Regions from separate parts of the Streptomyces sp. P17 genome, predicted to be linked through region 3. Evidence: riboswitches for the same ligand, from Rfam matches in the RefSeq annotation. Region 3 holds a riboswitch; each other region holds the start of a gene.

Region 1 (5,544 bases), on a different contig from region 3:
CAGGCCCCGGCTCGGAGTCAGCGGGCTGCTCGTCCCCGGTGCGGAAGAGGGCACGTGGCGGGCGTGCGGGACGCTCGTCGCGGACGCGAGCCGTTGCCCCGGCCTGCCGCCCTTCACCTCTCACCTGTGGGGGACCATGGCCCACGTGGCGGCGGAGTACGACCTGCCCGAGCGCGAGGAGGTGTCCCGGGCGGCTCGCGACGTCGTGCGGATCGCGGCCGAGGCGGGCGAACTCGGCGCCGATGCGATCCTCGCCGTTCTGTCGACCTGGGCCGGCGACGCCCCGGAGGCGCGGCGCTGGTGGGGCAGGCTCGCGGAGAGAGAGCCGAGCATGGCCGACTCCCTCGGGCGGTATCTCCTCCTCGAACAGGGCGAGCTGACCGAGGCCATCCCCTATATCCAGACAGCGGCGGAGGCGGGAAATCCCGAACCCGCGGAACTACTGGGCTTCCTTCTGCTCGCGCGGGCCCTGCACTGGCTGGGCGTGGCGGCCGAGAACGGCAAGCCCTCCGCCGGCGAGGTTCTCCCCGCGCTTCGGGCGGCCCTCGGGGAAGAACAGCTCGTGGCCGCCCTGATGCGGCATCGCGCCGAGGCCGCCCCGAAGCGGCCGCCCGCCCCCGGCCCCGCACTGTCGTCGGAGCGCGCCGTCCGCATCGGCGTCGACCTGATCCTCGGCCGGCACCACGACCCGGCACTCGAAGAGACCCTCGAAACGCCGCCGGATACCGTCAAGGAGTGACCGACCACCCCACCCCGGCGCCGGCCCCCGGCGCCCCGGCACCGGCCCCCGGCGCCCCGGCACCGGCCCCCGGCGCCCCGGCACCGGCCCCCGGCACCCCGGCACCGGCCCCCGGCACCCCCGCAGCGGCCCCCGGCGCCCCGGCACCGGCCCCCGGCACCCCCGCAGCGGCCCCCGGCACCCCCGCACCGGCCCCCGGCGCCCCGGCACCGGCCCCCGGCACCCCCGCCCCCGACCTGTTCACCTGGGAGTTCGCCACCGACCCCTACCCCGCCTACGCCTGGCTGCGCGAGCACGCCCCCGTGCACCGGACGACGCTGCCCAGCGGGGTGGAGGCCTGGCTGGTCACCCGTTACGCCGATGCCAAGCAGGCCCTGGCCGACCAGCGGCTCAGCAAGAACCCCGCGCATCACGACGAGCCCGCTCACGCCAAGGGGAAGACCGGTATCCCCGGTGAGCGCAAGGCCGAGCTGATGACGCATCTGCTCAATATCGACCCGCCGGACCACACCCGGCTGCGACGGCTCGTCAGCAAGGCGTTCACGCCCCGCCGGGTCGCCGAGTTCGCGCCGCGCGTGCAGGAGCTCACCGACCAGCTCATCGACCGGTTCGCGCACACCGGAAGCGCCGACCTCATCCATGAGTTCGCCTTCCCGCTCCCCATCTACGCGATCTGCGACCTGCTCGGCGTCCCCCGCGAGGACCAGGACGACTTCCGGGACTGGGCGGGCATGATGATCCGCCACCAGGGCGGCCCCAGAGGCGGAGTCGCGCGGTCCGTGAAGAAGATGCGCGGCTATCTCGCCGACCTCATCCACCGCAAGCGGGAGGCGCTGCCCGACACCCCCGCCCCCGGCGAGGACCTCATCTCCGGTCTCATCCGAGCCTCCGACCACGGCGAGCACCTCACCGAGAACGAGGCCGCCGCCATGGCCTTCATCCTTCTGTTCGCCGGCTTCGAAACCACGGTGAATTTGATCGGTAATGGCACATTTGCCCTGCTTACCCACCCCGAGCAGCGGGCCCGACTCCAGCAGTCCCTCGCCGCACAGGAGACAACCCTCCTCGAAACCGGCGTAGAAGAACTCCTCCGCTACGACGGCCCCGTCGAGCTCGCCACCTGGCGCTTCGCCACGCAGCCCCTCACCATCGGCGGCCAGGACATCGCCCCCGGTGACCCGGTGCTCGTCGTTCTCGCCGCCGCCGACCGGGACCCGGAGCGGTTCGCCGAGCCCGACACGCTCGACCTCTCCCGCCGTGACAACCAGCACCTCGGTTACGGCCACGGCATCCACTACTGCCTGGGGGCCCCGCTCGCCCGCCTGGAGGGCCAGACCGCGCTGGCCACGCTCCTCACCCGCCTCCCGGACCTCCGACTCGCGGTGGAACCGGCCGATTTGCGCTGGCGCGGCGGCCTTATCATGCGCGGATTGCGCACGCTTCCGGTCGAGTTCACCCCAAGTGCCTGAACCGGCCCACGCCCAGGCCCGCTCGACGGACCGTCAGGTCAAACGTGACACACCCTCAAGTCTGTGATCTTCACGTGATCTGCGCGGCATTAACTTGTGACAAGTGATCGTCTGCCGATACGTTCACTCGTCAGCGCGGCGCCTCGCCTCACCGGCACCGCGCCGGTCCCCGCTGTCTCCGAAAGGCCCTCGCATGCTCTCCGGGAACGGTCGTCACCGTCGCCCCCGCCAGGCTCCCGCTCTCATCGTCGCGGCCGGAGTGACCGGCTCCGCCATCGCCATCCCGCTCCTCGGCGCCTCGGGCGCCAGCGCGGCCGAGGGCACCACATGGGACCGGGTCGCGGAGTGCGAGAGCGGTGGCTCCTGGAGCGAGGACGGCGGCAACGGCTATTACGGCGGTCTCCAGGTCACCCAGGAGAACTGGGAGCGGTACGGCGGCACGACGTACGCCGCCAGCGCGGACCAGGCCAGCCGCTCCCAGCAGATAGCCGTCGCCGAGCGCATCCTCGCCGACCAGGGTCTCGCCGCCTGGCCGACCTGCGGCCCGCTCTCCGGCCTTGACGCCGAGTCGGGTTCGGTGGACATCGACACGGGCGTGGCGAGCGATGAGCCCGCTTCACCCGACTCCTCCGCTTCGCCCGACTCGTCTGGTTTGCTGGACTCCCTCGATGGCGACTCCTCCGACGCGAAGTCCAGTGCGCCCCAGTCACCCGAGGTGACGGACAACTCGACCAAGTCGGACAAGTCCCCCGAGTCTCCTGACGCCACGGAGTCGGCGGAGCCCTCGGGATCCCCCGAGAGTGACGCCTCTCAGGGAACCGACAGCGAATCCACAGCCACTTCCGGGCGGGACAACTCGGACAACTCCGGTCAGACTGAAGGCGATTCCGCCCTCACCGACACCGGCTCCACCGGCACCGGCTCCACCGGCACCGGCCGCCACCGCGGCGAGCCCGCCGAGGAAACCACCGAGGAGAGCGCCACCGACGGGTCGTACGTCGTCCGCTTGGGCGACAGTCTCGTGGGCATCGCCGACTCTCTTGACCTGAACGGCGGATGGCGCGGCCTCTACGCCGCCAACAAGTCGACCGTCGGCGCCGACCCTGACCTCATCCTTCCCGGTCAGACCCTTGAAGTAGGGGTCGAACCGGTCGAAAAGCAGGGGTAGTTCACGTCACGCTTCGCGCCGAATGTCCGGTTTGGCGAAAGTGTGGGATGAGTCTCAGAAGCCCTGATCGTCTTTGAAATTCCGCGGATCGCCTGTCTACGGTCAGGACCGCTCGCCAACACGAGCCCCGGCTGCCGCAACGCCGAATCCTGCCAGCGGCCGTACGGGAACAGTCGTCGCGTCATGCGCCGTAGGCAGGAGCGGGGGACCCAAGGTAAGCGCCGGGACCGGCAGTTGAGGCAGCTCAACAGACGGCACCGGCTTGGGGTGAAGCCGCGCACGAGTGCGCGGCCGGGCAACTCAACCGGCCCGAACCCGACAGCTCACCTCGCAGGCGTCGGTGAGGGGATCGATCCATGCTGTTTTCCGGTAAGGGCAAGCACCGTCGTCCGTCCAAGGCCACCCGCGCCATCGCCATCGCCGGCGTCACCGGCGCCGCTGTCGCCGCCCCGCTGATGGCGGCCGGCAACGCCTCCGCCGCCACCGCCTCCGAGTGGGACGCCGTCGCCCAGTGCGAGTCCGGCGGCAACTGGTCCATCAACACCGGCAACGGCTACTACGGCGGTCTGCAGTTCTCCGCCTCCACCTGGGCCGCGTACGGCGGCACGCAGTACGCCTCCAGCGCCGACCAGGCCTCCAAGGCCCAGCAGATCGAGATCGCCGAGAAGGTCCTCGCGGGCCAGGGCAAGGGCGCCTGGCCCGTTTGCGGCACCGGCCTGTCGAGCGCCGCGTACACCGGCGGCTCCGCCGAGACCAGCACCGAGACCCGTTCGACCGAGGAGCAGCCCGCCTCGCGTTCGACCGAGCGTCCGGCGCAGAAGGCGCAGAAGACCGTCACCACCCCGACCGGCAAGAAGGTCAAGAAGGGCGACGGCGAGTACAAGGTCGTCAAGGGCGACACCCTCAGCACCATCGCCGAGGAGCACGACGTCAAGGGCGGCTGGGAGAAGCTCTTCCAGCTGAACAAGGACATCGTCGAGGACGCCGACCTGATCTACCCCGGTCAGCAGCTGGACCTCAAGTAATCCCGTAGCCGAACCACAGGACCCTCATATCCGTGGCCTCCATACTGGAGGCCTCGTGAGGGCCACCCCCGTCCCCACGGGCTCCCCGCTCCGGTGCGTGTTCCCCCGTACGCACCGGGGCGGGGTTTTCTTTTCCGGTAATTCACCGTTCCTTTGTTCCGCTGAGAAACAATGAGTACCGTCTGTCCTTGTCCACGGGACGGTCGGTCGGCTGGCCGATGTCCCTCAGGCGGTTAGGCTCTAGTCGCAAGGCTCACTGCCCCGCACTTCCAGCGTCACATCCCAAGAAGGAGATGCTCGTGCCGTCCATCGACGTCGTCGTAGCCCGGGAAATCCTGGACTCCCGAGGCAACCCCACGGTCGAGGTCGAGGTCGGCCTCGACGACGGCAGCACGGGTCGTGCCGCCGTTCCGTCCGGCGCGTCCACCGGCGCCTTCGAGGCCATCGAGCTCCGCGACGGTGACCCGAACCGCTACCAGGGCAAGGGTGTCGAGAAGGCCGTCCTCGCCGTCATCGAGCAGATCGGCCCCGAGCTGGTCGGCTACGACGCCACCGAGCAGCGCCTGATCGACCAGGCGATGTTCGACCTGGACGCCACCGACAACAAGGGCTCCCTCGGCGCCAACGCCATCCTCGGCGTCTCGCTCGCCGTCGCCCACGCCGCCTCCGAGGCCAGCGACCTCCCGCTCTTCCGTTACCTGGGCGGCCCGAACGCGCACCTGCTGCCGGTGCCGATGATGAACATCCTGAACGGCGGCTCGCACGCCGACTCCAACGTGGACATCCAGGAGTTCATGATCGCCCCGATCGGCGCGGAGTCCTTCTCCGAGGCGCTGCGCTGGGGCACCGAGGTCTACCACACCCTCAAGAAGGTGCTGAAGGCCAAGGGCCTGTCCACCGGCCTCGGCGACGAGGGCGGCTTCGCCCCGAACCTCGGCTCCAACCGCGAGGCCCTCGACCTCATCCTTGAGGCCATCAAGGAAGCCGGTTACGCCCCCGGCGAGCAGATCGCCCTCGCGCTCGACGTCGCCGCCTCCGAGTTCTACAAGGACGGCGTCTACTCCTTCGAGGGCAAGGAGCGCTCCGCCGCCGAGATGACGGAGTACTACGCCGAACTTGTCGAGGCGTACCCGCTCGTCTCCA
Region 2 (5,544 bases), on a different contig from region 3:
GACCTGGACCGGCTCACCCAGCGCGAGCGCGAGGTGCTGCGGCTGATCGCCCGTGGCTATGCCTACAAGGAGATCGCCAAGCAGCTCTTCATCTCGGTGAAGACGGTCGAGTCCCATGTCTCGGCGGTGCTGCGCAAGCTCCAGCTCTCCAACCGGCACGAGCTGACGCGGTGGGCGACGGCCCGGCGGCTGGTCTGAGAGGCTCACCGCGCTTCACACCACCCGAGTCGCCCCCGCGAACGGCATCTCGGTGATCGGCGCCAGCCGTACCCGGGCGGACGGGTTCGGGGAGTGGATCATCTGGCCGTTGCCGACGTAGATGCCGACATGGCTGATGCCGGAGTAGAAGAACACCAGGTCGCCCGGGAGGAGTTCGGAGCGGGCGACACGGCGGCCGGCGTCGATCTGGGCGTAGGTCGTGCGGGGCAGCGAGACGCCCGCCGCCCGGTAGGCGGCCTGGGTCAGTCCGGAGCAGTCGAAGGCGTCCGGGCCGGTAGCGCCCCACACATAGGGGCTGCCGAGCTTCTGGTAGGCGTAGGAGACGGCGTCCGCCGCACGGGAGTCGGGTGCCTGCGCCGTGGCGGTCCCGGGGGCCGCGAGCCCTTCCCGCGCACCCGACACCGAGCGGGAGGCGCGATCGGCGCCACCGTCGAACTCCGCGCGCTCCTCGGCCGACAGCCGGGACAGCAGCCGGTTCGCGGCATCCAGCTTCCCGGTGATCGTCTGCTTGTGCCGCTTCAGCTCCGCCTGGCGTGACGTGAGCGAGGCGAGTTCGATGCGCGCGGCCCCGCGCAACTGCTCGATCTCCCGCAGCTGTTTGCGTACGTCGGCGACGGACGCGGCCCGCCGGGTGCCGACGCGCTCGACGAACTCGGCGCCGTCCAGATACCGCTCGGGGTCGTCGGAGAGGGCGAGCTGCACGGCGGGGTCGAGACCGCCGTCGCGGTACTGTGCCGCGGCCACCGAACCGAGCGTGTCCCGCGCCGAGTTGAGCTTCTCCGTCTTGCGCGCCGCCTCGTCCCGCAGCGTCTTCAGGCGCGCCTCGGCCGCATCCGCCTTCTCCTTCGCGCCGTTGTACTTGTCGGTGGCGGCCTCCGCCTCCTGGTACAGCCGGTCCACCTCCGCCTTGACCTGCGCCGGTGTCAGTTCGGGCTCGGCGTGCCCGGTCCCGTCGAAGCCCGTCGCGCTGGCCGCGCCCGCGAGGGCGACCGTGGCGGCCGTACGGACGTTGGTGCCGCCGGCCGAGCGCTGTCGGGGCTTACGGTGCGCTGCCACGTGGACTGCACGTCCTTTCGCACGAGTCGTACGACCCGCCCGGCCCGTACGGCCGCCAGGGGGAGCGTCGTACGGCTTGCGCGTCCGGCGGCGGCCCGCACAGGGGGAGCAGGCCGCCGCCGGACCTTCTCGGCGGTGGTGTCCGACTGCCGCCCCTGGCCCGGGCGGCGGTGGGGAGCCGGTCACCTGGTGGAGGACGCTAAACCTGGGTGTGTCGGGTCGGTAACGCGTTGTGCGGAACTGCCATGGGGGGATCGCCGGGTGACCGTATGTGACCGTGATCCGCGAATGGGGCGGTCGCCTTCACGCTGTGCGATGACCGAAGTGGTGGTTTCGGGGTGGGTGGGGGTGAGGGGGTGCTATGGAGCGCATATATGCAAGGTCCATCGAGCGGGGAATGCGGGCGGGGAAGGTGGCCCGGTGTCGGGCGCCCCAGGACCCCCTGATTAGGCTCCGGCCTCATGGACGTACTCATCCATCTCTTCGTCGGCCTGCACATCATCGGCATCGCCTCCCTCCTGGGCGGATTCCTCACCCAGATGAAGGCGATGGGCCAGGGCACCGCCCGCTTCGTGCCGGCGATGCTGCACGGCGCGCTGACGATGCTGGTCACCGGGGTGATCCTGGTCGGGCTCAACCAGGCGGACGACCAGACGGTCGACAACATCAAGATCGGCGTGAAGCTGGCCCTGCTGATCGTGATCCTCGGTCTCGTCTATGTGAAGCGGGACGACGAGAAGGTGGACAAGAACCTGTTCGGCCTGGTGGGACTGCTCACCACGGCGAACATCTTCATCGCGGTGCTGTGGACGTGAGCCCGGCCTCCCCGGCCGAGGCGGCCGAGGCGGCCGAGGCGTAGGCCCGCTCCTCCCGCACCGCCCCCACGGCGACGGCCAGCCAGGCCGCGACCGCGATCCACAGCAGGACCTCGCCGGGGCCTTCCAGCCAGGAGACGTCGACCGCGGCGGCGACCGACAGGGTCGCCGCCGCGGTCATGCCCAGCGGGAACACGGTCGCCCAGCGGCGGACGTCGTAGCGGGTCCGTGGCCGGATCACCTCGGCCACGACGAGTACCGCGTACCAGGCGAGGTCGAGCACCAGCAGCGCGACGGTGACCCGGCGCAGGACGTCGTCGGCGTCGTTGTTCCACAGGTACAGACGCGCGCTGTCGGCGGCGATCAGCTTGGCCCCGGCGAGCGCGGAGATGGCCGGCGCGCCGCCCGCCACCCACTGGTCCCCGGCGCCCTCCACCACCTGGCGCGGGTCGAAGCGGGTGAGGGCGACGACGTAGAGGACGAGACCGAGCCAGAACAGCACCAGTGCCGCGTGCGCGAGCCAGGCCGTCGACTCCGCCGCGGCGAGCGTGGCGCCGAGCACGGCGAGGCCCTGCGTGGCCACACAGCCCAGGAACACCGCGCCGGGCATGCGGCGGTGCCAGTGGCGCACGACGGTGTGGAGCAGGCCCGGCCACAGCAGGGCGGCCAGCGCCAGCAGGGCCGCCGCCAGGGGCTGCCAGTCCTCGGCGGAGAAGCGGGTGCCGAGCACGGTCGTCGCGGCGACGGCGGTGAGCGCGGCGGAGGTGCCGGCCTCCTTGCGCCAGCGCTCCGGCTGCCGCAGCAGCCGTACGACGAAGTCCGCCGCGAGTCCCAGCCATGCCAGGCAGGCGATGGTCAGGGCGATAAGGGACAGGACCTCGTATCCGGTGAGGTGCAGGCCGACCGACACAATGCCGGTCGCCATCACCGCGGCCCCGGCCGCCGGAGGACGCAGCGCCCACCAGGCGCGAAGTGAGCGAAGCGCAGAGGTGCCGGACATGCGCCGATGCTAAGGAGCGCGGCCCGGGTTACGAGGGGGCACGCGCGCGTGGGTGTGGAAACGGGGCACCGAATCACCCCCGCGCGCGCCGCGTCGCCTCAGGCCGGCCGTACCACGCTGTGGATCGAGCCCTCGCCGTCGTAGAAGATCGACTCCTCGCGGACGTAGGCGCCGGGCTTCGGGGCGTGGATCATCATGCCGTTGCCTATGTAGATGCCGACGTGGGTGACGTCGTCGTAGAAGAAGACGAGGTCGCCGGGCCGGGCGCTGGAGACGGGGACCGTGGTCCCGACGTTGACCTGGTCGTAGGTGGTGCGGGGGAGGGAGATGCCGGCGGCGTTCCAGGCGGCCTGGGTGAGGCCGGAGCAGTCGTAGGAGTCGGGTCCCGTGGCGCCCCAGACGTACGGCTTGCCGATCTGCGCGCGCGCGAAGGCGATCGCCTTCTCGGCCTTCGCGGCGTAGGTGGAGTCGGCGGCGGACTCGGACTCCGTGCTGCCGGTGGAGGTCTCTGCGGAACCGGAAGAGGTGTTCTCCTGCTGCTGGGCCGCCGCCTCCGCGGCCTCCTGGCGGCGCTGTTCCTCCTCCGCCTGCTGCTGGGCCAGTTGGGCCGTCTTGCGCGCGGCTTCCTCCTGGCGCTTGCGCTCGGTCTCGGCGAGCCGCGCCTTCTCCTCCGCCGTCAGCTGCGACAGCAGCTCCCGCGCGTCGGCGAGCTTCTTCTGGACCGTGGACTTGGCGGTCTTCAGATCGCTCTGCGACTCGTTCAGCGTCTGGAGGCTCTCGGTGGCCTCCGTGCGCTTCTTCATCGTCGCCGACTGCTGCGTGATGTAGTCGTCGACCGCTTCCTTCTGACGGCCGGTCATCCGGCTCATCAGCTGGGTCTGGTCGAAGTAGTCTCGCGGGGAGTCGGCCAGCAGGAACGTCGCGGTGCCGGGAGCGGAGGCGCCGGTCCGGTACTGCGCGGCGGCGAGGGAACCGAGTTCCTCCCGCGCGTCGTTGAGCTTCTGGGTGCGCTTGGCGACGCCGTCGAGGAGGGTGTCGGCCTGCTCGCGCTGCTTGGTGGTCTTCTCCTTGGCGGCGTTGTACTTCTCGGTCGCCGTCTCCGCCTGGCGGTAGAGGTCGTCGACCTTCTTCTCGACCTCTTCGAGGCTCGGCTTGTCGTCCGTGGCCGGGCCGGCGTTGGCCGTCTGGGACAGCAGGGCCACGGAGGTGAGGGCGGCCGTGGCAAGGGCGGGGGTCCGTATGCCTGCTACGCGCGTACCCGCCGGAGGCGACTTGCGGTGCGACGCCAAGGGAGGCGACTCCTTCCCATGGTCCGCCTACCGAGTTAGCTGTCGGGTTCGGGCGGGTGGTTAGGAAGGGTTGCCCTACGACCTTTTCCCGTAAGGGAGTCGGGTCGATTCACCCCAAGTTCGGTGGGTCCCCGGCTCCGGCTGCCGTGGGCGGGCAGCGGACTCGGCGGAGGCCGCGCGGCCCGGCGAGGTTCGCCGGTGGGGGTCGTACGGCCTGCCCGGCACGGTAGCCAACTCGTGTGGCCCCTGTGAAGGTTGATGGGTGATATGCCCGATACATTTTCGTGACCTTAGGTCAGGGCGTCGTTGGGCGTGGTCAATCCGGACGGATCTGCGCCGACTTGTACGTATTTTCTCCGGAGTGACGTCGTCCGCCCGCTTCCGGGCGCTAGCTTCCAGCCGGCCGTGGTCGTGTGAGCCGCGGTGGGTGAGTAGGGGTGACGGGCATGAGGAAGCGCAAGTCACTCGTCGTCGCCACCGGCGTCGCGCTCGCCGCCACCGCGGGCATCGCGCCCGCCGGGGCGCGAGCGGGGGAGGGGAAAGCCGCCCGGTCGTCCGCGTGATCGCGAGCGGACTCGACAATCCGCGCCAGCTCTCTTACGACCAGGGGCGGCTGTACGTCGCCGAGGCCGGCCGGGGCGGCAAGAAGTGCATCGGGGAGGGGCCTGAGGGCGAGACCTGTATCGGTCTCACCTCCGCCGTCACCAAGATCTACTGGGACGGGGGTGCGTGGAAGCACCACAGGGTGGTGAAGGGGCTGCCCTCGGGCGCCGCCCCGGACGGCGGCTTCGCCACCGGCGTCGACGGTGTCTCCGCCCTGTACGGCGAGGTGTGGGCCGTGGAGACCTTCGTCCCGCCGGAGGCCGGGGTGCCCACGAAGAAGCCCTGGAACACCCTCGGCAAGCTGCTGCGCATCGGTCACGGCAAGGCCGGGATCGCCGCCGACGTCTCCGCCGTGGAACTGAGGTACAACCCGCACAAGGCGAACCTGGAGTCCAACCCGTACGCCGTCCTCGCCCTGCCCGACGGGCGGAAGACCGTCGCGGACGCGGCCGGGAACGACCTGGTCGAGATCTCCGGGTCCGGCAAGGCTCGCCCCTTCACCGTCTTCCCGGACCACAACGGCCGCGAGTCCGTCCCCACGTCCCTCGCCTCGGCCCCGACG
Region 3 (5,544 bases):
GCGCGACGATCTGTGGTCCGAGCCGATCAGCAAGGTGCTGCTGCGCCATCCGGAGCTGTCCGACGACCTGTTGGCGGCGACGGCGCGTTCGGTGGTGGGTTCGCTGGCGACGGTCACCATGTCGGGTCCCGGGACCGTCGAACTTCAGCCATGCGGCATCACCAAGGCGACGGGTCTCGCGCTGGCGGCCCGGCATCTGGGGCTCGGCCCGCGAGAGACCATCGCCTTCGGTGACATGCCCAACGACATCCCGATGTTCGACTGGGCGGCCCACGGTGTCGCGATGGCCAACGCCCACCCCGAACTCAAGGCGGTGGCCGACGAGATCACCCTGTCGAACGAGGACGACGGCATCGCCGTCGTCCTCGAAGGACTCTTCCCGTAGCGGGCCCGGTCAGTACGCCCCGAAGACGTTGTCGATCGAGCCGTAGCGCTGGGCCGCGTAGTTGCAGGCGGCGGTGATGTTCGCGACCGGGTCGTAGGGGTCGTAGGAGGTGCCGGCCACGTGGTACGCCTGGAAGGTCGGGTCGATCACCTGGAGCAGGCCCTTGGACGGGGTGCCGGCGGCCGCGTTGGAGTCCCAGTTGTTGATCGCGTACTGGTTGCCCGAGGACTCCCGCATGATGTTGCGGTAGATGCCGTCGTAGCTGCCGGGGATCCCGTTCTGGGCCATGACCTGGAGGGACGCGCGGATCCAGCCGTCCAGGTTGTTGGCGTACCCGAGCGAGGCGGCGGTGGTGACGGTCGGGGAGGCCGCCGAGGCGCTGGTCGCGCCGATGAGCGGGAGCGCCAGTACGGCGGCTCCGGTGCCGAGGACGGCGAGCTTGCGGGCGACGCGGTGGGCGCGGTGGGCGCGGGTATGACGGTGCTGAGCGGCAGCAGGCATGGCGAGGTTCCTCTCCGGCGCCTGCGAGGTGAGCTGTCGGGTTCGGGCGGGAGCTGCCCGGCCGCGCACCGTAAAGGGCACGCGACTTCACCCCCAGCCGTACCGGCGCGTCCGAGGACGTCCGGCCCGGCGACTTACCTGGGTCCCCCGCTCCTGCCGTACGAAGAATCTCGGTGGAGCCGGACGGCGGCAGGATTCGGCGTCCGTCCGACAGGCCGGGAACGTATGCGAGAGCACATGTCCGAAACAAGTAGCGGATTCACATATCCAGGGGTTTGATCTTCGCTCGCGCGGCATACCGGGATGGGCATTTGCGGTCGCCAAGGCTCAACTGGGCGCCGAGGGAGGGGCATCGAGAAGAGCCTGTGAGGCGCCTGTGGGTCTCGGGCGTGAGTCAACTCACGCCCAGCGCAAGACACCTTAAATCGGGCAATCAACCCAATGGGTCCGCATTAACCCGCCGTTCGCGGAATCCGCTTCTCCCATGTGCGATGAAAGACCACTTCACCGCCATCCGTGCACATCACCTCATTCGAGGCGATGAAGTCCTCTGCGTCACACGTGAGCTCCGAACGGGTCCGCACCGTCGTGTCCCAGGCCAGCTCCGGGCGGTGCAGCCGGATCGACCAGTCCGAGCGGGCGCGGGCCGACAAGGGGTCGGCGGACCGGATCGTGTACGTCTCCAGCGCGTCCTCGGTGAACTCCAGGCCGTCGGGGTACACGCGCGTGCCGCCGTACCGCGGATCGACCTCAAGGCGCCACTCGTCCTTGGCCACGTCCCGGACGACGAGCCGCTCGGGGCGCGGCTCGTCCAGGGTGACCGGGTAGTTCACGCCCAGGGGCTCGGCCTGTTCGGGGCCCTCGAAGCTCACGTCAGAAGCGGCCTCACGCGCGCGTACCGGCAGTTCCAGAAAACTCCCCGCCGGATCCAGCGTGAACCCCGCCGCCGACTCCGCCTGCGGCCAGACCCACGGCCAGTACGCCGACGACACCGCGAGCCGGATGCGATGGCCGGCCGGGAAGGCGTGCCCGATGCCGTTCAGCTCGAACTCGACGTCCTGCGTGGCGCCCGGCTCCCACGGCACCGCGCGATCGCGGCCGTGGCGGGCGGAGAGGTTCAGCACGCCCCGCGTGACCAGGGTCGAGGAGCCGTCGGGGGCGACATCGCAGACCCGGGCGATCACCTGCCCGCGCGACACCTCCGACGTCAGCCGCAGCCGCACCTTCGGCCGTCCCAGCACCCACGCCTCCTCGCCCACCGCGAACTCGAAGCAGGCCGAGCGCGCGTCCTCCTCCCGCTGGTCCGGCGGCAGGTCGGCGTCGTTCCCGAACGGGAGGAAGCGGCCGGCGTCCACACCGGTGTGCAGGGGCGACCGTACGAGCACGGGGGCGCCCTGGAGGGCGTACGTCACTTTCGTGACCTGAGGGGACGGCCAGGCCGGCTCGGCGACCCAGCGGCCGGGGAGGGTGTCGTAGACGGTGGCCGGGGGGTGGGAGTCGCTGACGTAGGCCCGCAGGAGGGACTCGGGAAGGGCGCCCTTGCCCTTCAGCCAGTAGTCCCACCAGCGCAGGGTCTCCTGGAGGAAGCCGATCGCCGGTCCCGGCGGCAGGCCCCGGTCGGGGTACTGGTGGGACCAGGGGCCGATCAGCCCACGGACGCGGTCGGCGGGCAGGTGCTCCACGAGCCGGAGCACCGTGTCGCGGTACGGGTCGTGCCAGCCGCCCACCGCCAGCACGGCGGCCTCGATGGCGCCGTAGTCCTCGCAGACGCTGCCGTGCCGCCAGTAGTCGTCCCGGGTCTGGTGGTCCAGCCAGGTGTGCAGGAGCGGTTCCACGGCCTCCAGGCGCTTCAGCCACAGGTCTCGCCAGGCGTCCCCGGCGTACTGGGGATCGGGCGGCCGGGAGACGAAGGCGAGCATGGTGGCGGCCCAGGCGTGCATGTCCGCCGCGAGAACGGAACCTCCCGTGTAGTGCACGTCGTTGTCATAGCGATCGTCGGTGGAGCAGACCGTGACGATCGCCTTGAGCGGCTCGGGCGCGAGGGCCGCGATCTGGAGGGAGTTGAAGCCGCCCCAGGAGATGCCGAACATGCCGACCTTGCCGTCGCACCAGGGCTGGGCCGCCAGCCAGTTGACCACCTCGACCCCGTCGGCCAGCTCCGTCGCCGAGTACTCGTCCGTCGGCAGCCCCTCGCTGTTGCCGTGCCCGCGGACATCCACCCGGACGGAGGCGTAGCCGTGGCCTGCGTACCAGGGGTGGCGCTGGAAGTCGCGCGGGGCCGTCCAGTCGGTCAGCCGGTAGGGGAGGTATTCGAGGAGCGCCGGTACGGGCTCGTCGGTCAGCGGGCGCCACACGCGCGCGTAGAGCAGAGTGCCGTCCGCGAGCGGGATACGGAGGTCCTCGTGGGTCGTCTCGTAGGGGAAGGACGTACGAATGTGCAGGCTCATCGCGATGACCTCATGGGACGGGGTGCATGGTGCGGCGCAGCCGGGGCGCGGCGGCCGTCACCGCGAGCCCCGCGGCCACCGCGAGGGCGCCGTTGACGCCGAAGCAGGCGGGCTTGGAGACGTCGTCGTAGGAGAAGGCGGCAGGTGCGAGCTTGGTGGTGGCCGACGTGCCGGAGGTCGCCGGCAGGATGTCGCCGAGGCCGAGCGGGAGCGAGGAGCCGACGATCCACCAGGCGGACATCAGGTAGTCGTCGCTCGCGTGACCGCTGGTGGGCAGCACCATCAGCAGGAACGACAGCCCGCCGAGCACCACCCCGATCGCGATCTTGTTGGAGGCGTGTGGCCGGCGACGGCCCATCCGCACCCACAGGGCGGCCACCACCGGCGCGAGCGCGACCTCGAAGGCGCCGAGCGCGGAGGCGTACCAGCTCGGGGGGAATTCGTAGCCGAGGAGGGTGGTCTCGGCGTTCGAGGCGGCCGGCAGCATCATCGTCGAGCAGGCCTGGAAGAGGATGAAGTTGAAGACCGTCGAGGCGAGGAAGAGGACGATGTACGGCCTCGGACGGCCGCGTTCCTCGGCGGTCACGCGCGGGCTCGCGAACATCACCGCGAAGTAGGCCACCGGGGCGATCACCGAGATCGGGGTGAGCAGATCGACGAAACGGTCCATGGTGAGCCGGCCGGCGGCCGCCGGCAGGGTGGCGAGCAGGGTGAATGCCGCCGTGCCCGCCACGGTCAGGCGGATCGCACGGCGCATGGCCTCGGGCGCGAGGGCGAATTCGGCGGCGTGATTGCGCCCGGCCAGATGGCGGCGCCCGGCGACGTACTGGACGAGCCCGAACGTCATGCCGATCGCGGCGGCCGAGAAGCCCCAGGGCCAGCCCCGGTGGTCGCCGAGCCGGCCGGTGATCAGCGGGCCCGCGAAGGCGGCGCCGATATTGATCGCCCTGCAGTAGAGGGCGAAGCCGGCGTCCCGGCGCTCGTCGTCGGTGCGGTAGGGCTTGCCGACCATGGTGGCGGCATTGGGCTTGAGCAGTCCGGTGCCCGCGCTGATCAGCCCGAGGCCCGTCCAGGTCATCGCGGCGGTCGGCACCGCCATGGCGTAGTGGCCGCAGGCGATCAGGATGCCGCCCCACAGCACCGCGCGGTACGAGCCGAGGATGCGGTCGGCGAGCCGGCCGCCCGCGACCGAGACCAGACAGACCAGACAGACCAGACAGACCAGACAGACCAGATAGACCAGGGTGCCGTAGGCGGCGGCGGAGGCTGCCGTTCCGGGCGACATGCCCATGCCCCCGCGGGCCACCGTGTCGGCGAAGTACAGCGCCAGGATGGCCTGCAAGCCGAGGAACGAGAAGCGCTCCCAGACCTCCAGGCCGGAGAGCGTGAGCAGACCTCTGGGCTGACCGAAGAACGCTGTGTCGCCCTTGGGCGGCGGCCCGCTGCCGGACGGGACATTCGACTTCGGCTCGAGACACGCTCCACTACTTCCACGTAAGTCGATAGATATCCGTTCTTATCAGGTGATCAAAAACATAGCCGCCGTGATCCGATACCGCCCGTCGTGGACGGGTGGGCGGCATCGGTGATCGAAACGTGACCGGATACGCTGACTTGAGTGAAGGCAGCGACCTATCGACAAACCGCGTAATCGCCAGTAGACACCAGCAGACAGGAGACCCCTCGTGACCGTCGTCGGGCCGTTCGGGCTGAGCGTGCGGGACCAGGCTCTGGAAGCCGATGTCCAGGCCGGATTGGCGGCTGTCGAGGAGGGACTGCTCGAAGCCACCAAGAGCGAGGTCCCCTTCATCACGGAGGCAGCCCAGCACCTGGTGCGCGCGGGCGGGAAGCGGTTCAGGCCGCTGCTCGTGATGCTCACCGCGCAGTTCGGGGACCCGTACGCGCCGGGGGTCGTGCCGTCGGCCGTGGTGGTCGAGTTGACCCATCTGGCCACGCTGTACCACGACGACGTGATGGACGAGGCCGAGGTCCGGCGCGGGGTGCCGAGCGCGAACACCCGCTGGGGGAACTCGGTTGCGGTCCTCACGGGTGACTTCCTCTTCGCCCGCGCCTCGCACATCCTCGCCGACCTCGGTCCCGAGGCCGTCCGGGTGCAGGCCGAGGCGTTCGAGCGGCTCGTCACCGGACAGATCCTGGAGACGGCGGGGCCGCAGGACGGGCGCGACCCGGTCGAGCACTACCTCGATGTGC
Region 4 (5,544 bases), on a different contig from region 3:
GCCCCGGACTCGCTCGACGGGCTCCGCGTCTTCTTCCCGGACCCCTGGCCCAAGAAGCGGCACCACAAGCGCCGGCTGATCCAGCCCGAGTTCCTCAGCCTCGCCGCGACCCGGCTCAGGCCCGGCGCGATCCTGCACTGCGCGACCGACTGGGAGCCGTACGCCGAACAGATGCTCGACGTACTGACGGCGCACCCGGACTTCGAGAACACGCAGGCCGACGGCGGTTTTGCGCCGCGTCCCGAGTTCCGGCCGCTGACCCGTTTCGAGGGCCAGGGACTGGACAAGGGACATGTCGTGAACGACCTGCTCTTCCGTCGCGTACAGCAGCCTGTGCGGCAGCACGCACCGCACCGAGACCTACCCCCCACCGGCGCCTGAGCCCACCGCGCTCCTCTGCGGGCTGCGCCCTTCCCTCGTTAGGGTCAATGCCGTGGCCACCTGTCCCCCGTATCCGACGCACCCCACCGGTCCCCCCGGCGGCGCACTGCGGCACGCGCACTGGTGGCAGCGGTGGGGGTACCCCCTCTGGGGGAGGGTGCGTTACGGCGCGCTGATCACCCTGCTCGCGCTCTCCGGCCTCGTCATCTTCGCGCTCGTACGCGAACAGACGGGCACCCAGGGGTTCCTGGTCGGGCTCGGACTCGCGGTCCTGCCCGTCCCCCTCCTCATAGCCGCATTCCGGTGGCTGGACCGGGTCGAGCCGGGCCCCTGGCGGAATCTGCTGTTCGCCTTCGCCTGGGGCGCCTGCGCGGCCACGCTGATAGCCATCGTCGCCAACAGCTTCGCGACCAGATGGATAGCCACGGCCACCGCGGACCCGTCCAGTGCGGACACCCTGGGGGCAACCGTCATAGCCCCGGTCGTGGAGGAGTCGGCGAAAGCGGCCGCCGTACTGCTCGTCTTCCTCTTCCGGCGCCGGGACTTCACCGGGCTCGTCGACGGGGTGGTGATAGCGGGGGTCACCGCCACCGGCTTCGCGTTCACCGAGAACATCCTCTACCTCGGCACCGCCTTCGGCACCGACCAGCTCACCGGCGACAGCGGCATCGCCTCCGTCACCGCCGCGACGTTCTTCGTGCGCATCGTCATGTCGCCCTTCGCGCACCCCCTGTTCACCGTCCTCTCCGGCATCGGCTTCGGCATCGCCGCGCTCTCCGGCGACCGTCAGCGCCGGCGCCGGGTCCTGCTGCCGCTGTCGGGGCTGCTGCTCGCGATGGGCATGCACGCGATGTGGAACGGCTCGTCGGCCTTCGGCCCGTACGGCTTCTTCGCCGTGTACGCGGCGATCATGGTGCCCGCGTTCGGGCTGCTGACCTGGCTGGTGATCTGGACCCGGCAGCGCGAGCTGCGCACCGTCCGGGAGGAGCTGCCCGCCTACGCCGTCGCCGGCTGGCTCACCCCGGGCGAGCCCTTCGCCCTGAGCTCGATGCGGGCGCGGCGCCTGGCCCGGCAGTACGCCCGCCGCCACGCCGGGAAGCGGGCGGCGCGGGAGGTGGCGCAGTACGAGGCCTACGCGACCTCGCTCGCGTTCCTGCGGCACCGAGGGCGCCGGGGCCGCGCGGGCGCCGACTTCGGCGTACGGGAACAGGAGCTGCTGCAGGAGCTGTGGCGCCGCAGGGAGGTCGCCCGTCCGGCCCTCGACCACGCGGCCCGCGCCACGGCCCCGCCGGTGCCGGTGGTGGCGGCGCCATGGCCGATGTACGGCGTGTACGGGTACCCGTCGCAGCCGACGTACCAGCCCTATCCGGCGTACCCGGCGGGTCCGTACCCCGCGCACAACCCGTACCGGTCGTGAGAGGAGTCCCGGACACCGAAAACCGGCAGCCCTGACGTCGGGGGGTCGTCGTCAGGACCGCCGGGGTTCACACGGGGGCTGAGGTCAGGGGGTGAGGCCCTTGCCGCGCAGCCACGCGAGCGGGTCGATGCCGGAGGAGGAGCCGCCGGGGTGGACCTCCATGTGCAGATGGGCGCCGGTGACATTGCCGGTCGCGCCCACGCGGCCGATGACGTCCCCGGTGGTGACCTTCTGCCCGACGCTGACGCTGATCGAGGACTGGTGGGCGTACCAGATCTCGGTGCCGTCCTCCAGGGTGAGCACGGTCTTGTAGCCGTAGGAGCCGTCCCAGCCGGCGGAGGTGATCGTGCCGGAGTGAACCGCCTTGATCAGCGTGCCCGTGGGAGCGGCGAAGTCCAGGCCGGTGTGGTAGCCGGAGGACCACATCGAGCCGGACTCACCGAAGGTCGAGGTGATGGTGTACGAGGAGGTCGGCAGCGCGAACTGCTTGGCCAGCGCGGCCAGGCGCTCGGCCTCGGCCTTGGCGCGGGCCTCCCGCTCCGCCTTCTCCTTGGCGGCGGCGGCCTTGGCCTTGGCCTCCTTCTCGGCCTTGGCGGCGGCTTCCGCGGCGGCCTTCTCGGCGGCAGCGGCGGCGGCCTCGGCGGCCTTGGTGTCGACCTGGTCCTGCTGCTGCTCGGCCTGGGCCATGATCCTGGCGCGCAGCACCTCACCGGCGTCCGAGGTGCCCTGCCCGGCGTCGGCGGTGGTCACACCGACGCTGCTGAGCGGGGTGGACGAGGTCTCGGGCGCCTCGTCCGCGGTGTCGTCGGAGATCAGCGGCAGGTCGGGCATGGTGATCGCGACCGGCGGCTTGCCGGACTGTGCGCTGGCCATGCCGCCCGCGCCGACGGCGGCTATGACACCGACGCCGAGAACGGTGGAGCTGCGGGCGAGTCCGCCGCCACGCTGCTTGGCGACGCGGTGCCGGCCGCGTACCGGGCGAATGGACTCCGCGGTGGGGTTCCACTCCTCCCAGGGGCCCTCGTCGGTGCGGTGACTGCCGTAGCCGTAGGCCTCTTCACTGCGCTGGCTCGGCACGAACGGGGCCTCGGGGGCAGGCCGGTTTGACGCCACGTGGGCGTGCTCCTTTCCTTCCTTCTCGCCTACCGGGTTAGCTGACGGGTTCGGAGCAGGAAGGTCTCCTACGCGCGTATATCTGCCGTTTCCGCACGGCGGATTACGCCCGATTCACCCCAAGTGGTGGTTCCCCGGTTCCCTTACGGGATTCGGCGCGTGCGCACGGAGCCGACTCTTGTGACGGCTGGGACGACCGCGCTGCGTTATCGAACGTTAATAGACTCGGGGCGCGGATTCCAAGCTGTTCGACTTGATCATTAACGTTTTTGGACCGGACTTTCAGGTCACTAGGGCGCTAAATCGGGCGAGTTGACCAAGCCCCAGGTGTCACACAGGTATTGACGGTACGTCAGTTGTTATGCGGAGGGCTTCCATCCGATCACCCCTGGTGACGATCAGCGTGGTCGGCGGTCAGGGTCTGCGCACGGCGAGCAGGGCCATGTCGTCCGCCATCCCGCCCCCGCAGTGCCGGCGCACCTCCTCGGCGAGGGTCCGGATCAGGGTGCCGGGATCGCGGAAGCCGCGGCCCGCCAGCCGCGCTTGCGGGTCGTAGAAGACGCCGTGCGGGTCGCGGGCCTCGGAGAGGCCGTCGGTGTACAGGAGCAGGGTGGTGCCGGGCGGGAAGGGGGCGTCGTCGGCGCGGTCGGGCCAGTTGCCGAGGCCGCTCATGCCGAGCGGGAGGGCGGGCTCCCGGGCAGGCAGCGGGCGCACGGTGCCGTCGGGGTACAGCAGCAGCGGCGGCGGATGGCCGCGGTTGACGACGCGAACCACCCCGTCGCCGTGCGGGAGTTCGGCGAGCACGGCGGTCGTGACCCCCTCGACGGCCTCGATCCCGTCGCGCCGCGAGCCCTCCCGGGCCAGCGCCCGCTCCAGCCGCTGCGCGACCGCCTCCAGGCTCGCCTCCTGCTCGGCGGCCTCCCGGAAGGCCCCGATGACGACGGCCACGGCCGCGACGGCTCCCGTCCCCTTGCCGCGCACATCGCCGACGACGAGCCCAACGCCGTACGCGCTGTCCTGCACCGCGTACAGATCGCCGCCGATGAAGGCGTCGGCCTGCGCCGCCTCGTAGCGGGCGGCGATGGCGTAGCCGCCGATCCGCTCCAGGGGGTCGGGCAGGACGGCGCGCTGGGTCGCCACGGCGATCTCGCGCTGGGAGGCGAGCCGCCCATCGCCGCGGCGTACGACGCGGTTGAGCCCGACGGCCAGGACGGCGACGGTGACCACCGTCACCACCTCGGTGACCGTGTCCGCGTCCATGCCGAAGCCCAGCCGGAGGTGGACGCCGTAGGCGGCGAGCAGGGCGACGGCTCCGGTGACGACGGTGCCCATCAGGGAGTAGAACGGCGCGGCGACCAGCGGTGCGGCGGTGAAGAAGGGGATCGCGGTGAAGCCGCGGGGGGTGATGAGGTCGTAGAGGACCCCACCCGCGATCAGCAGTGGCGGAAGCAGCAGTACGAGGGTGCGGCCGGGCGGGACGCGCCGTGCCTCGTCCATGCCTGAAGCCCGCACTGCCCGCCTCCCGCCGCATCCGCCGTCCCTCCAGGCTTCCCGGAGCGGGAGCGGGGGGGGCGAACGGTGTGGGCCGAGTGGAGGAGGCGTGGAAACACCGAGGGCCGGAACCCTTTCGGATTCCGGCCCTCGGCCTTCAGTAGCGGGGACAGGATTTGAACCTGCGACCTCTGGGTTATGAGCCCAGCGAGCTACCGAGCTGCTCCACCCCGCGTCGTTGAAACCAGTGTACGTCATCCGTGGGACCCGATGCACACACGTTTCTTCACGCTGCGGGATTGCCCGCGTGGGTCAGCGTCTCCCAGGCGACGAAGAGGTTGTCGGTACCGGCCGGGCGGGTCTGTTCGGCGAGCCTGCGGGCCGCCGGGACGGAGCCGCCGCGGCGGCCCTCCAGATGATTCAGGGCGACCTCCAGATCGGGCCCCATGTTCCGCTCCACCTTGCCGCCGCACAGCCAGCCCGGCGTGGACTCGCCCAGCTGCTGGCGGGCGTGCAGGTCGAGCGCGGCCCTGAGCCGGCCCTCGGCCTCGCCGTACAGGTCGACGCCCTGGTGCCAGGCGGTCTCGGCGATGTGCGCGGTGGCGGCGATCGACTGGCCGACGTGCTGGAGGTCACGGCAGGTCTCCTGGGTGACGCCCTTCTTGTACGTCGTCTGCCCGAACCAGTACCTCGCCAGCCGCTGCGGGGTGTTCATGCTCGACCCCGCCGGGGTGAGCGGGAGGCGGCCGTCCTTCTCCAGGTAGAAGTAGGCGGGGACGCGGTCGCGGAAGCGGGCCAGGGCGTCGTCGAAGGTCTTGCGGTCGTCGAGGAAGACTGCGATGCCGATGGCGGCGTCGGTGGTGACGAGGTCCCGGTTGCCGTTGGCGTCGGGGACCTTCCTGGTGACCTGGGGGAGGTGGGCGGTGCGGAGCATCTTCTCGAAGCGGCGTACGCGGTCCTCGGGCCAGCCCGCGCCGTCGCTGTTCCGGACGATCTCGGCCGCCCGCGCCCATGTCGACCCCGCCCATCCGGCCTGGAGGCCGGCGTTCGCCCCGGTGTGCCGCCGCAGCTTCGCCGACCAGGCGTCCATGATCTCCCTGGCCTTGACGGCGTGCTGCCGCTTGCCGGTGACGGTGAACAGC

What was found. Region 3 has a riboswitch for cyclic di-AMP ahead of RMT89_RS25345 (transglycosylase SLT domain-containing protein). Riboswitches for the same ligand answer to the same signal wherever they lie in the genome.
Region 1: it holds a riboswitch for cyclic di-AMP, as region 3 does, so the genes downstream of both, RMT89_RS12245 (transglycosylase family protein) here and RMT89_RS25345 (transglycosylase SLT domain-containing protein) in region 3, are expected to answer to the same signal.
Region 2: it holds a riboswitch for cyclic di-AMP, as region 3 does, so the genes downstream of both, RMT89_RS24740 (NlpC/P60 family protein) here and RMT89_RS25345 (transglycosylase SLT domain-containing protein) in region 3, are expected to answer to the same signal.
Region 4: it holds a riboswitch for cyclic di-AMP, as region 3 does, so the genes downstream of both, RMT89_RS16615 (M23 family metallopeptidase) here and RMT89_RS25345 (transglycosylase SLT domain-containing protein) in region 3, are expected to answer to the same signal.

Annotation. Positions count from the first base shown of each region.
Region 1 is NZ_JAVRBF010000015.1:22,040-27,583, reverse strand. It holds gene RMT89_RS12260 (hypothetical protein) at 1-739, shown strand, start outside; gene RMT89_RS12255 (cytochrome P450) at 976-2,208, shown strand; gene RMT89_RS12250 (transglycosylase family protein) at 2,402-3,376, shown strand; cyclic di-AMP (ydaO/yuaA leader) riboswitch at 3,553-3,728, shown strand; gene RMT89_RS12245 (transglycosylase family protein) at 3,733-4,401, shown strand; gene eno (phosphopyruvate hydratase) at 4,701-5,544, shown strand, end outside.
Region 2 is NZ_JAVRBF010000039.1:69,305-74,848, reverse strand. It holds gene RMT89_RS24760 (response regulator transcription factor) at 1-198, shown strand, start outside; gene RMT89_RS24755 (NlpC/P60 family protein) at 214-1,275, opposite strand; gene RMT89_RS24750 (hypothetical protein) at 1,737-2,090, shown strand; gene RMT89_RS24745 (tellurite resistance/C4-dicarboxylate transporter family protein) at 2,068-3,090, opposite strand; gene RMT89_RS24740 (NlpC/P60 family protein) at 3,189-4,379, opposite strand; cyclic di-AMP (ydaO/yuaA leader) riboswitch at 4,388-4,558, opposite strand; gene RMT89_RS24735 (ScyD/ScyE family protein) at 4,939-5,544, shown strand, end outside.
Region 3 is NZ_JAVRBF010000041.1:24,320-29,863, forward strand. It holds gene RMT89_RS25340 (HAD family hydrolase) at 1-385, shown strand, start outside; gene RMT89_RS25345 (transglycosylase SLT domain-containing protein) at 395-886, opposite strand; cyclic di-AMP (ydaO/yuaA leader) riboswitch at 892-1,098, opposite strand; gene RMT89_RS25350 (CocE/NonD family hydrolase) at 1,339-3,327, opposite strand; gene RMT89_RS25355 (peptide MFS transporter) at 3,344-4,843, opposite strand; gene RMT89_RS25360 (polyprenyl synthetase family protein) at 5,019-5,544, shown strand, end outside.
Region 4 is NZ_JAVRBF010000022.1:93,909-99,452, reverse strand. It holds gene trmB (tRNA (guanosine(46)-N7)-methyltransferase TrmB) at 1-381, shown strand, start outside; gene RMT89_RS16620 (PrsW family glutamic-type intramembrane protease) at 434-1,798, shown strand; gene RMT89_RS16615 (M23 family metallopeptidase) at 1,883-2,911, opposite strand; cyclic di-AMP (ydaO/yuaA leader) riboswitch at 2,923-3,079, opposite strand; gene RMT89_RS16610 (PP2C family protein-serine/threonine phosphatase) at 3,326-4,408, opposite strand; tRNA gene RMT89_RS16605 (tRNA-Met) at 4,564-4,637, opposite strand; gene RMT89_RS16600 (alginate lyase family protein) at 4,689-5,544, opposite strand, start outside.